Regions from separate parts of the Mesorhizobium sp. M0778 genome, predicted to be linked through region 1. Evidence: riboswitches for the same ligand, from Rfam matches in the RefSeq annotation. Region 1 holds a riboswitch; the other holds the start of a gene.
What was found. A riboswitch is a leader RNA that binds a small molecule or an ion and turns the genes downstream of it on or off. The one in region 1 is predicted to bind thiamine pyrophosphate.
Positions count from the first base shown of each region.

Region 1 (5,528 bases):
GCAGACCGCGAGCTGCTTGTCCATGTTCTGCTTGATCTTGTGCATCGGCACGTGGCCGGGCCCCTCGATCATCACCTGGCAATCTTTCGCCCAGGCGATCTTGGTCAGCTCGCCGAGCGTTTCCAGCTCGGCGAATTGCGCGGCGTCGTTAGCATCGGCAATCGAGCCGGGACGAAGGCCGTCACCGAGCGAGAAGGACACATCATAGGCACGGCAGATGTCGCAGATTTCGGCGAAATGCTCGTAAAGGAAGCTTTCCCGGTGATGGTGCAGGCACCATTTGGCCATGATCGAGCCGCCGCGCGAGACGATGCCAGTGACCCGGTCGACGGTCAGCGGGATGTAGTGCAGCCGCACACCGGCATGGATGGTGAAATAGTCGACGCCTTGCTCGGCCTGTTCGATCAGCGTGTCGCGGTACAGCTCCCAGGTCAGATCCTCGGCAATGCCGCCAACCTTCTCGAGCGCCTGATAGAGCGGCACCGTGCCGATCGGCACCGGCGCGTTGCGGACGATCCAGTCGCGCATGTTGTGGATGTTGCGGCCGGTCGACAGGTCCATCACCGTATCGGCGCCCCAGCGGATCGCCCAGACCATCTTTTCGACCTCTTCGGCCATCGAGGAGGTGACAGCGGAGTTGCCGATATTGGCATTGATCTTGACCAGGAAATTGCGGCCGATGATCATCGGCTCGCTCTCTGGGTGGTTAATGTTGGCGGGAATGATTGCGCGTCCGCGCGCCACCTCATCACGCACGAAATCCGGCGTGACGAAATCGGGAAGTGTCGCGCCGAAAGCCTCGCCGTCGCGCTCAAGCTTGCCGTGCAGGATCTCGCGACCAAGGTTCTCGCGGATGGCGGCGAACTCCATTTCGGGTGTGATGATGCCGGCGCGCGCATAGGCAAGCTGCGTCACCGCCTTGCCTGCTTTGGCTCTGAGCGGTCGGTGGCGAATGGGAAATTCCGGCGTCAGCCGTTCGCCCGTCGCGAAGCCGTTGTCCTCCGGCCGGACATGGCGGCCGTCATAGGCCTCGACATCGCCGCGCGCCGTAATCCATTCGTGGCGAAGCCGTGCGAGGCCTTTTTCGATGCTGGTTTCGACAGTCGGGTCTGTATAGGGGCCAGACGGATCGTAGACGGTGACGGGCGGCTCGCCGGCCGTCGGATGGACGGAGATTTCGCGCATCGGCACCCTGATCTGCGGGTGGATGGCACCGGGCTTGTGGATTTTGCGTGAGGCGGGCAGTGGGCCCGTCGAGACGGCGGGGGTGAGGGCATTCATCTTGAGGCTCCTTTGCTCATGCATTGGAGACCCAGTTCTGTGCCGGAAGGACGAAAAGACGCTTTGGTCGACCTGCTCGAACAGGACCTCGGGCGTGAACTCCCGCAAAGCGCTTGCACCGTCCCTACGCCAGTATGAACTGGATCAGGTTCAACGGGTCACTGTGCCGCGAAAGCCAGCAGTATCTCAGCCCCTTGCCGGGACTCCCCTGGTGAATGCGTGAGGTTGGACGGGACGGCTCCGGTTTGTCAAGCGCGTTCTGGCCGCAGCTGATCGTCGGGCGATCGTCTCGGCCAGGCGCAAGATCGGATGGAGCGTTGCCTGAGAATCGTCTGTTCCTCGATCAGCCTCGCTTATGCTCTGGAGCTTGTTCTCTCGCGCTCGAATTTCCGCGGGGATGGCTGAACGGAGGCGATCCATTTGCGATTTTCAAGTGCATCGGGCCACACCCCACAATCGATCAACAAGTTGAACACCTCCTCACCCGACTGGGCCTTCGAGTTCGCAAAACCCGGCCGGGTACTGCTGGATGGCAGGGTCCGTCACGCGGGCGGAAGGGATGTGGAAATGAAAGAGCTGCGGATCAAAACACATAATCGAGCGATGAATATCGCCTGCGCGATCATCCGGACCAGATCTGATATGAAACATCGTCCGGCCCCGAGATCGAGGCTCCAATCTCGTATAGCTTCATGCGACGTTGGAGTGTTGCGAGATTGGTCCGCTCAACCGGAACTCAACCCTTTAATCGCGTTAGAATGAGCGTTCGAAACGCAGGATTCCGGCGACACCGCTCTTCTTGTTGGCATTGGTCCAGTTCACGTTGGAAGCGTCCACCTTGCCGACGGCGAAGTTGCCGTAGCGGCTATAGTCGAGTTCCGCCGTAACTGTGAAATCTGGAAGAGACGCATAGGCGACGTTTGCAGCGACACCATGGTTCTTGAGCTGATCACCGGAGAGCTGAAGGTTGAACGAAGTTGTCTCGTTGAGCTTGTAAGTGGCGCCAGCCCAGAAAGCCCAGTTCCCACCCCAACTCTTATAGAAGCCGCGACCATGAGCGTCGATGGCGTTCGTGGAGTCGTCGTTGAGCTTGCCGTTGGAACCGTAGCCGAGCATTCCGAACAGCAACAGTTCGTTGGTGACATTGATGTCGACACGGACCTTGGCGGCCACCGATTCGTAGTTGCTATCATAAGCGGCAACGCCGGTGATCGCGCCCCAGCCATGTGTGTATTTCAAGCTGCCGACTACGTGCGGAGAGTAGCTGTCGATTGTGCCGACCACGCCCGAGCCTTCTTCGAGCGAAACCACGGCCGAAAAGCCGTTCCCGGCGTCGAAGTAGTACTGAACCACATTGGTATCGAAAGCGCCGTACGGAACCGGCGTCTGGTTGAGTACGTCAACCGCGCCGCCAATAAACATGTCGAAGGCCGACCAGTCCTTACCAACTCGGAGGCCACCAAGCTGAATCCAGGCGAAAGTCAAGGTGCTGTCTCCGTTGAAGGCATAGGACCGAGAACTGTCCGAAACCGAAGTGTGGCGGTTACCGAAGTTCATGCGGGTTTCGGTGTAGGTCTTCAACGTGCCGAGTTCGGTCTCCTGGCCGGTCCAAGTTTTCAATGTGAAGCGCGTGTTGTTTTGCCATGTGTCCTGATGCTCACCAGTCCTCACATCGGAGGTTCTTGCGTGGTCAAACAATCCGACATGGCGCAAGCCGATGTCGTAACGGACATAGCCGCCGATGCGCAGGCAGGTCTCAGTGCCTGAAATGTAGACGTAGCCCGAGCCGTAAACGTCGCAGATTTTAACGTACTCAGTCGGGTCAGGCTCGGCAACGGCGGTCACGGCGCGAGCGTCGGAAACGGCAATCAGTGCCGCAGTTGAGCCGAGGAGGAGGCTCCTAATGTTCATTGTTGATCTCCGTTCAAAGAGTAAAAGGGATGGACGTCAGTGAATGAATTTTTGCTAAGGAACCAGTCGATAACGATGCGCATTGAGTGAATTTTTGAGCAGTTTTGATGCTCTCGTCATGCCAGATGTTCATGAGAAATTGAGAATACTATTGGGTATTATTGTTACAGATATGCAATTGTTATTACAAATATAATTATTGCCGAAACGACGCCATTCAACATTTCTGTACAAACCATCACCGGTCATCTCCGCTAGTTGTGGGCGGGCCGTCACAAAGGCTTCTATTGCAAATGACGTGCCATCCTGACGACGCAGCTGCGGCTTGAAGCTCAAGTCTGCCGGCGGACCTTGCTTGGCTCTTCCTTCCTTTCTGCCTTGCGGATCAATCCAAGCACGAACGGCAAACGTTTTCGGCTACGGTTCGTCTGTTCGCTTCGCGACAGTTTCGTTCAATGGCGACAGCTTTGTTTGCTGTGAGCCCCGACGTTGAGACATCATGCGGCGGGCGCCGCTCGGTACGACGCCGTCATTTTGGCGAGCGCGATGGTCGGTAATCACGCGCTGAACGCGCAGCCTTGCCTTCACCACGGAGTCAGTAGGCGCGCCAGCCTTGGCATTGCGGCGGACCTGACGGTCGCGTCGAGCAGGCTCTCGTCCTGATAGACGGCGCGCCACAGCTAATGCTTCTTGCCAGCAATTCACAAAACGAGCTCATCGAGATGCCAGAGATCACCACGGGGCTGCGCTAGCTGGCGAGCAAAGTCTGGTCCCAACGCGGTGTTATCTCGTTGGATGCGGCAGCCGCTCAGCAGGATCTACGCGACCAGGCGCTGGCTGAAGGGAAGGGATGGTGGAACCAAACGGTACGCGTGAGGGTCGCGGCGGGAACAGCCATGGCCAGTCGCTGACCGTCCAGCCAAGATTGAACGGCCGCTATTGCTGCGAAATACAAGTTTCGGAGCCCAAAGCGGAACGGACTGACATAGCGCAAAGACACAGGCGAGCGCAGCGGTAAGGTTGGTGGTTATCAGCATGGGACGGTAACTGTTGCAGACCACGAAATATCGAGAGGCCCGGCTGCCTTGGTACACTATCTATCCGACTGTGTCGGAGTTCTCTGGGGCGGTCGGCGCCGAGGCTTATGAGGAATGGCTCAAGAACCTGCCGGCTGACGGTCCGGTGTCACTCTATCTGCACGTTCCGTTCTGCCGATCAGCGTGCTGGTATTGCGGCTTTCCCACCACCATCACCCGCCATGATGCGCCGATCCTCAACTATCTGGCGACCCTGCGTGAAGAGATCCGTCTGGTTGCGGAGCGAGTGCCGCAGACGTTGCCCGTGAGCGACATACATTTCGGCGGCGGAACTCCGTCTCTCATAGGACCACCCGAGTTCCTCGCTCTGATAGAGTTCCTGCGACGCCGCTTCGCTCTGTCGAAAACAGCTACGGTCGCCATCGAGATCGATCCACGCACGTTCACGGTCGAGATGGCCGAGGCCTTAGGAGCGGCCGGCGTGAACCGCGCGAGCCTCGGCGTGCAGAGCTTCGATCCAATCGTTCAAAAAGCGATCAACCGGATCCAGAGCGAGGCCCAGACGTCGGCTGCCGTGGAAATGCTGCGTCGGCACGGCGTGAGCCGCATCAACTTCGATCTCATCTTTGGTCTCCCGCATCAAACGGTGCAATCCTGCGTCGAGACAGCGAGGGCGGTGGTCGCCATGCGCCCCGACCGGCTTGCGGTGTTCGGGTACTCGCACATTCCATCCCAGATAAAGAATCAGCGCCTCATCGAGGAGGAATTTCTGCCGGACAGCGCTGCCCGCGCTGAACAGCATGCGGCTGTGGCCGTGACGCTGATTGCCGCCGGCTACCGAGAGATCGGGCTCGACCATTTCGCCTTGCCGGACGACGAGCTCGCGCTGGCACAGAAAACCGGTCGCCTGCGGCGTAACTCGTTGGGCTACTCGGCCGACACCTGCAGAACCCTGATCGGTTTCGGAGCGTCGGCTATCGGCCGCATCGGCCAAGGGTACGTTCAAAACGAAGTTACACGGGATTCCTACATCCAGCATATCGCAGCTGGCCGTCTGGCGACGTCAAAGGGCTATCGCCTCACCGACGACGACCGCGTGCGAGCCGCAATTATCGAGCAACTAATGTGCGATCTCGAGGCCGATGTGCAGGCAATCTGTGCCGCCCACGGATCTGATCCGATCCGTCTTCTCGATTCAGCTGAACGCTTGGCGATGCTGGCCGAGGACGGGATAGTGGACTTCGAAAACGGTTTTGTCCGCGTACGGCGGGAGCATCGCTTTGTGATTCGTGCTGTCGC
Region 1 is NZ_JAMYPA010000029.1:61,816-67,343, reverse strand. It holds partial or broken gene thiC (phosphomethylpyrimidine synthase ThiC) at 1-1,281, opposite strand, end outside; TPP riboswitch at 1,385-1,501, opposite strand; gene NKI22_RS28280 (porin) at 2,035-3,192, opposite strand; gene hemN (oxygen-independent coproporphyrinogen III oxidase) at 4,243-5,528, shown strand, end outside.

Region 2 (8,679 bases), on a different contig from region 1:
GATGCGGGCGCAACCGAGCGGATGGAGTTCCTGGTTTCGGATGACCCGCTGCCCGACGAGGTCGTCGGCGACACGATCGATGTCGAACGCCGCTCTGTCTGGCTGAAGACGGCGCTCGGCGCGCTCAATGCGCGAGAACTCAGGATTATCGAGGAGCGCCGGCTGAGCGACGAGGGCGCGACGCTCGAAGCGCTCGGCGAGACGCTCGGCATCTCCAAGGAACGTGTCCGGCAGATCGAGGCGCGCGCCATGGAAAAGCTCAAGGCAGCTCTGGTGAAGCAGAACCCGGAATTTCTCGCAGCCTAACGTGCCACGTCCTGGCTGATTATTTCTTGCCCGCTGCCCGGTTGATGCTGTTTGACATATGTCAGGCCTACCGCCAGTGAAATCGAAAGCAGGCAGCAGACCACCACAAAGAACCTTGGAAACCTGCTGCGCTCCGCTTTAGCGACCAGCGTTTTCATCATGAAATTGAAGAAAGTGTACAAAACCGCCTCGTTGCATGGCGCGCAGCTTGCCACGGTATTCAGGCTCTGGCCCTTACACAAGCAGCGTCGCGATTACTTGTCGGTGACGATCTTGACCTTGTCGCCGGCCGAAACGGCAGCGCCCGGCGACAGCGCGTTGAGCACCCTGAACAAATCCAGCTTGCGGTCGACGCCGACCATCTGTGCGGCCAGGGAGCCCATTGTCTGGCCGGGCTGCACCGTGACGATGCGGATACGCAGCGGCTTCAACGCCGCCTTCTCGGCAGCACTCAGGATGCGGAACGAGCCGCTGACCGAGCGCGCCACCGTGCTCAGCGAGGTGCTGGCCGAAGGCGCCGCGGTCAGCAAGCGGTAGACCTGACCGCCGGCGCGGATCACCGCAATATCGAATTGCCAGCCATCGGCGCCAGCATGCGCGGTTGCCGCTTCGTTGCCGTTGATCGTCTCCTGGCGCACGCTGCTGGCGTCGAGGCCGGCAACCCAGCCGCTGCGGATGTAGTCGGTCAGCGAGCGGCCGTTGTCGATCGAAACGCCGTCGAAGCGGATCGCGATGTCGCCCGGGCCTGTCGCCGTCACCGCCGCTGCCGAATTGTCGATGATGAAGCCATTGGGCACCGAGAACGACACGCCGAGGCCAGGATGCAGGAAAGTTTCGCCGCGCACATAGCCTTCCTCCGGTGTGTCGCCGTAAAGCAGCCCGTCTACGCCGGAAAGGAATGAATCGCGGTCGCGCGACCCGACACCGGGCGCGCCGAACTGGCGGGCGTGGCGTTGCGCGAGGTCGATACGCTGCGGCGTGTTGGGGTGCGTCGCCAGGAAGTCGAGGCTGGCGTCGGTGGCGCCGCTGATCGAGCGGAAATCGGTATAGGCCGACATCGACTGCAGGAAGCGGCCGGCGGCGTAGGGATCGAAACCGGCTTCGCCGATCGATTTGATGCCGATGGCGTCGGCCTCCAGCTCCTGATTGCGCGAGAACTGGGCCAGCCTCAGCTTGCCGCGGATCAGCGCCGCCTTGGCCGTCGGGTTGTCGCCGAGCACATCCGAAACGACCTTGGTCGCCAACCCCTCTTCGGCTTCCAGCTGCTGGCGCTGCAGGCCGTGATTGGCCGTAACGTGGCCCATCTCATGCGCAATGACGGCGGCAAGCTCGGCTGAATCGTTGGCCAAGGCCAGCAGGCCCCGGGTGATGTAGAGATAGCCGCCCGGCAGCGCGAAGGCATTGACGTTGGGCGAGTTGAGGATGGTGATGCGGTAGGTCTGGGTCGGGTTGGCCGACACTACGGTCAGTCTGCCGACGATCTTGGCCACCATGCGCTCGAGCTTGGGGTCGGAATATTCTCCGCCATAGGTGGCGAGGATGCGCGGGTGCTGCGCCTTCGCCAGTTGGGCGAGCTTGCCGTTGGCGGCGACATTGTCGACCGTGATCGGCTTGTCTGAGGGCTGAAAGCCTGATTCCTGCACGTCGGGAGGCGTGAACATCTGGCAGCTTGCCAGCGCCACGGCAAGACCGGCCAGCGCCAGAAAGCGCGCCAGCGGTTTCACCCTCCGATTGTCGATGCCGGTCGGCAGATCGGCTTCCTTTCAAGTCCTGGCACGTGACCGCGAAAATCGGGCGCGATTTCCGGAAAGCATCACGCGCAAAATCAAGTGCTACGGCGTCCTTCGTGCGTCCGACAGATACGAGGCAGCAAGGGCAAATCACGGTCTAAGCCGGACCAGCTCCTGGCGGACCTAGCCACACTACCTCGACCATGGCAAGCAAGCGCCGCTTCGCCTTCCGCCGGTTTGACCATAAATTATGTCCGCTTCCGGGCAACATCTCGTGATCCAGCCGCAAACGGACCCGAGCCGATATAGCGTCGGAATGCCTCCGGTCCAGCCCCGACGAAAAAATCGGCCGCAGTGCCCGTCGCGGCAACCGTGCCACCATCCAGGAAAACCATGTTTTGCCCGATACGGCGCGCATCGTCCGGCTGGTGCGTGACGAATAGCACCGTCATGCGCTGCTCCGAATGGACGTCGGCGACCAGGTCGAGCATGTCGTCGCGCAGTGCCGGTCCGAGCGAAGCGAACGGCTCGTCGAGCAACAACACCGGCCGGTCGCGCACCAGGACCCGAGCGAGCGCGACGCGCTGCCGCTCACCGCCGGAGAGTTCGCGCGGCAGCCGGCTTTCCTTGCCGGCAAGGCCGACGCGCTTCAGCGCTGCGGCGATTGCGGCGCGGTCAGCCTCGCTCAGCATGAGCGAAGGCGAGCGGCCGAGCCCGACATTCTGCTCGAGGGACAGATGGGCAAACAGGTTGTTTTCCTGGAACACCATCGATACCGGCCGCGCTGATGGCGGCGCAGTGCTGACGTCGGCGCCGCCGATGAGCACGCGGCCTGACCGCGGCGCTTCGAAACCGGCCACCAGATTGAGCAGCGTCGACTTTCCCGAACCGCTCGGCCCCATGATGGCGGTGATTTCCGACGCCGGGAAATCGACATCGAATATAAGCGGCGTTTCACCATAGCTGAACGAGACATTATCGAGCCGCACGGCCGCGCCTTTTTCGACCGAAATCGACCGTTCCGGGCTGATCGGCATCATGATTTCTCCCTCCTTCCCAGCCAGTCCGCGGTCAGCACAAGCGCCAGGCAGACAAGGCCGAGCAGCAGCGCCAGGCCGGCCGCATCCTCGGTGCGGTAGCTGCCCATGCGCGCCAGCAACAGATAGGGCAATGTCTGCACGGAATCGCTGCCGAACAGCGCAATGACGCCGAGATCACCGAGCGACAGCGCCATGGCGAAGGCGAAGCCGGTGGCGAGCGGCCGCCGCAGCGACGGCCAGTCGACCAGACGCAACCGGTTCCAGCCCGAGATGCCAAGCTGTGCACAGAGCCGTTCGTGGCGTTCGCTCGCCGCGTCATAGGCGGGGCGGATGGCGCGGATGGCGAACGGCATCGCCATCACCGCATTGACCACAACCACCATGACAGGGGCGATCGCAAAGACATCGCTGACGCTGCGCAGGAGCAGGAACCAGCCGGCACCGATGACGATGGGCGGCACCACCAGGACGAACCCCGCACCGGTGTCGGCCAGGTGTTCGAGCAGCGTCCGCCTGCCGGTCCGCCGGGTGAGCGCCAGCGCCCGGCGCGCCATAACCAGCGACAGCGACAACGCCAAGGAGAGCAGCGCCGATAGGAGGGAGAGCACGGCACTGGTCGCCGTCGCTTGCCGCACCGCGCTCTCGCCGGCCAGGCGGCCGAGATCGGCGCCAAGCCCGGCCGACAGCGTAGCCGCCATCGGTCCGGCGACAAACAGCAGTGCCAGCCCGATCACCAGTGCGTTCAGCACGGTCTCGGCCGCACCGGCTGAAAAATACCGGCGCGGGGCTACCGGCAGATTGGCGTCGCCGGTCATATTGGCGCCAAGCCGCGTTAGTGCCAGCACGACGACGAAGGTCAGGGCAATCTGCAACAAGGTCAGCGTCACCGCCCGCGCCGGGTCGAAGTCGAAACGCAGGGCCTGGTATATGGCAACCTCCAGCGTCGTCGCGCGCGGCCCGCCGCCGAGCGTAAGCACGATGGTGAAGGAGGTGATGCACAGCATGAAAACGAGCCCGGCAACGCCCGGCAGGGCCGCACGCAACGCCGGCCATTCGATCAGCCGGAAGGCCGGCGCAGCACCCATGCCAAGCTGGCTCGCCAGCCGCCATTGGTTAGCCGGCACCGTCTGCAACGCTTCCAGGAACAGTCGCGTTGCCAGCGGCAGGTTGAAAAAGACGTGGGCGACGAGAATACCCGATAGGCCATAGATGCCGGGCCAGTTCTGGCCGCCAATCGCACCGAGCAAGCCGGCGAAATACCCGGCGCGGCCATAGAGTGCCAAGACACCGAGTGCGGCAACAATGGCCGGCAGCGCCAGCGGCACGGCGAAAAGCTGCAGGACAAAGCCTCGCCCGAAAAACTGTGGATGCCGCGACAGCGCGCGCGCGACGAACAGCGCCGGTGCGACGGAGAGCAGGGTCGACAACAGAGCCTGCCAGAGCGTGAAGCGGGCAACACGGAGGAGATAGGAATCAAAGGCGGAGGCGGCGCCCGACAGGTCGCGCATGGCTTCGACGACGAGCCCGGCGAATGCCCCGCCGATCAGCAGCGCGATGGCGGCGAGCGCGACGATACCGGCAGCGACGCGGGTATCCGATGATGGCGCGCGTTGCACGCTAGACCACCAGATTCGAGATTCTTAGCGAGGATTGCGTTCCTTCGCGCCCCCCTCTGTCCTGCCGGACATCTCCCCCACATGGGGGGAGGTTGGCAGGTTCAGCGCTCCGCTCATTCCGGCAATGTCGGAGATTGGCGAAAGCCGGCATGACGGCCAATCTCCCTCCTTGTGGGGGAGATGTCCGGCAGGACAGAGGGGGGCGCCGTAGGGCGATCATCTTTCAATCCGAGCTACTTGCTCATCACCGCCAGCCACTCGTCGACCCAGGCCTTGCGATTTGCGGCGACCTCTTCCGAGCTGAACAGCAAGGTTTTGGTCGGTTTGACGAGCTTGTCGAACGCCGGATTGAGCGGCTTGTCGGTCTTGCCGGCCGGGAACATCCAGTTGGTTTCGGGAATGAGATCCTGGAATTTCGGCCCGGTCATGAAGGCGATGAACTTTTCCGCCAGCGGGTTCTTCGCGCCCTTGGTGGTGATCCCAGCGACTTCGATCTGCAGATATTCGCCTTCCTCGAAGGACGCCGCCTGGTAGCGCGAGGTGTTTTCGGCAACCATGTGGTAGGCTGGCGAAGTGGTATAGGACAGCACCATCGGCGCCTCACCCTTGGTGAACAGGCCGTAGGCCTCGCTCCAGCCCGGCGTCACCGTCAGCACCTTTGCCTTGAGTTTGGCCCAGGCTTCCGGAGCCTTGTCGCCATAGACCGACTTGACCCACAACAGCAGGCCAAGGCCCGGCGTCGAGGTGCGCGGATCCTGGATGACGATCTTGTCGCCGGCATCGCCCTCGACCAATTCCCTGAGGCTCTTCGGCGGGCTCTTCAGTTTTTCGGTATCGTAGACAACGGCGAAATAGCCATAGTCGAACGGCACGAAGATATCGTCGCTCCAGCCGCCCGGCACACTGACGTCCGACACGGCGCCATGCGGCGAAAACAGGCCGGTTGCCTTGGCATCGGCGGTCAAATTGGTATCGAGGCCAAGCACGATATCGGCCTTGGTCGCGGCCCCTTCCAGCTTCACACGGTTGAGCAGTGCCACGCCGTCGGCGACCGAGACGAATTCGACGACACAGCTGCACTCGGCCTCGAAGGCCTTCTTCACCGCCGGTCCCGGACCCCAATCGGCGGTGAAGCTTTCATAGGTATAGACGGTCAGCTTATCCTGTGCCGATGCCTGCCCTGGCAGGGCGAGCGCGGATGCTGCAAGCAGGATAATCGAGACAAGAGCGTGGAAAAAACTGCGCATCGGCGCCTCCTTCGTTCGCGTTGAAAGGAATTGAGGCGTCGGGCTGTCCGAAACGTCTAATCCCTCCGCCGGTACAAACCGGATCAGGTTCAGCGGGTTGGCAGTCTTGCCTCTCAGCCGGTCCGCGAAGATCGCGTCCGGCACCCCGTTAGAGCGTTTCGACACATAGGCCCGGCCGAAGTGCTGCGCAAGCGGAAGTTTGCCGGGCATCCAAAGCCCAGCCTTCCGTTTCGTCTGCCGTTTCATCTTCCGTTTCCGGGGCAGGGCTGGTAAGGGCCACGAGATATGAGCACATTCACCATCCTGCTTGGCGGCGATCTCATCCGCACGCCGCTGCTCGACCGCCAGGTCGAAGGCTCCCGCGTCATCGCTGCCGATGCCGGTATCGGCCATGCCCTTATGCTGGGCCTGATGCCGGAACTCTGGGTCGGCGATTTCGATTCCATACCTGCCGATTTGCCGGAGGATCTGGCCGCCGTGCCACGGCAGGTGTTTCCCGCCGAAAAGGACAAGACCGACGGTGAACTCGCTATCGCCGCCGCGCTCGAACGCGGTGCGACCAGACTTGTGCTGGCAGGCGCCTTCGGCGGCAAACGCACCGACCACATCTTCCTGCATCTGGCGCTGAGCGTCCGGCTGGCGGAAGGCGGGACGGAAGTGCTTTTGACCAGCGGCGCACAGGAAGGCATTCCTTTGCTGCCTGGAAAGACTGGCTTCGATTATGTCGACGGTACGCTGTTTTCGGTGCTCGGCTTTTCGGATCTCGCCGGCCTGACAGTCACCGGCGCCAAATGGCCGCTCGCCCATGTCGAGGTTGCCTTCGGCTCGTCGCTGACCATTTCCAACGAGGTCAAGGGCCGGCTGGAAATCGCGCTGGCCAGCGGCCGCGCACTGCTGCTCGCGCATCCTTTTCCCCTACCTGAAAGCTGACATGGCGCCGCCGCTTCTCAATCTCGACGGGATAAAGCTGACCTTTGGCGGCGCGCCGCTGCTCGACGGTGCCGCCCTGACGGCTTCGGCTGGCGACAAGATCGCCCTGGTCGGCCGCAACGGCTCTGGCAAGTCGACGCTCCTCAAGATCGCTGCCGGGCTGATCGAACCGCAGGACGGCGAAGTCTTCCGCCAGCCCTCGGCGACTGTGCGCTACTTGCCGCAAATGCCCGACATGGACGGCTTTGCGACTGTCCGCGCCTATGTCGAGGCAGGCCTCGGGCCCGCCGACGATCCCTATCGCGCCACCTATCTGATGGAGCATCTCGGCCTGACCGGCGAGGAACGGCCGAACGACCTCTCCGGCGGCGAGGCGAGGCGCGCGGCACTCGCCCGCGTCATGGCGCCGGAGCCCGACATTCTCCTCCTCGATGAGCCGACCAATCACCTTGATCTTTCGGTTATCGAATGGCTGGAGGAGGAGCTTGCCCGCACCTCCTCGGCACTGGTCGTCATCTCGCATGACCGCCGTTTTCTGGAACGCGTGTCGCGCGCCACAATTTGGCTCGACCGCGGCCAGACCCGTCGTCTCGATAAGGGCTTTGCCTATTTCGAGGAATGGCGCGACACGGTGTTGGAGGAGGAAGAGCGCGAGCAGCACAAGCTCGGCCGCCAGATCGTGCGCGAGGAGCACTGGCTGCGCTATGGCGTGACGGCAAGGCGCAAGCGCAACATGCGCCGACTCGGTGAGTTGCAGACCATGCGCCAGCGCTTTCGCGGTCATCGCGGCGCCGAGGGTGCGGCGACGATGACAGCCAGCGACGCAGCCGAATCCGGCAAGCTGGTGATTGAGGCCAAGAACATCGAGAAGAGCTTTGGCGATCTGACCGTGGTCAAGGGATTCTCGACACGCATCCAGCGCGGCGATCGCGTCGGTCTGGTCGGACCGAACGGCGCCGGCAAGACGACGCTGTTGAAGATGCTGACCGGCGAATTGAAGCCGGACGCGGGCACGCTTCGGCTCGGCACCAATCTGGAGATCGCCACGCTCGACCAGAAGCGCGAGGCCGTCGATCCGCAGGAGACACTGGCGCAGTATCTCACCGACGGACGCGGCGAGAACCTTGTCATCAATGGCGAGCAGCGCCACGTCGTGTCCTACATGAAGGACTTCCTGTTCAAGCCGGAACAGGCGCGCACGCCGGTGCGCGAGCTTTCGGGCGGCGAGCGGGCACGGCTGATCCTCGCCCGCGTTTTGGCGCGGCCGGCAAACCTGGTTGTGCTCGACGAGCCGACCAACGATCTCGACATGGAGACGCTGGAGCTGCTGCAGGAACTGGTCGCCGGCTTTGCCGGCACGGTGATCCTGGTCAGCCACGATCGCGATTTCCTCGACCGCACGGTGACCAGCATCATCGCGCCGGATGGCGACGGCCGCTGGATCGAATATGCCGGCGGCTATTCCGATATGCTGGCGCAGCGCGGCGGCACCAGGCTGGACGACCGCAAGGCGCGGCCGAAGGCAGAGACCGGCGAGGCGACGGCGGCAAGCAGGAGCGAAGCGGCCGCTAGCAGGGGCCCGGCCAAGAAACTGTCGTTCAAGCAGAAATTCGCGCTGGAAACCTTACCCAAGAAGATCGAGGCGGTGTCGGCCTCGATCTCGCGGCTGGAGAACAACATCGCCGATCCGGCCTATTATGAGCGCGACCCGGCGTCGTTCCAGAAGACGATTGCCGCGCTCGACAAGGAGCGCGCCACGCTGGAAGCGCTCGAAGAGGAATGGCTGGAACTCGAGATGCTGCGCGAAGAG
Region 2 is NZ_JAMYPA010000001.1:436,843-445,521, forward strand. It holds gene NKI22_RS02230 (RNA polymerase factor sigma-32) at 1-306, shown strand, start outside; gene NKI22_RS02235 (M48 family metalloprotease) at 561-1,967, opposite strand; gene thiQ (thiamine ABC transporter ATP-binding protein) at 2,285-3,076, opposite strand; gene thiP (thiamine/thiamine pyrophosphate ABC transporter permease) at 3,073-4,692, opposite strand; gene thiB (thiamine ABC transporter substrate binding subunit) at 4,926-5,939, opposite strand; TPP riboswitch at 5,983-6,097, opposite strand; gene NKI22_RS02255 (thiamine diphosphokinase) at 6,225-6,869, shown strand; gene NKI22_RS02260 (ABC-F family ATP-binding cassette domain-containing protein) at 6,871-8,679, shown strand, end outside.
Region 2: linked by a shared signal. The riboswitch ahead of thiB (thiamine ABC transporter substrate binding subunit) and the one ahead of thiC (phosphomethylpyrimidine synthase ThiC) in region 1 are both predicted to bind thiamine pyrophosphate.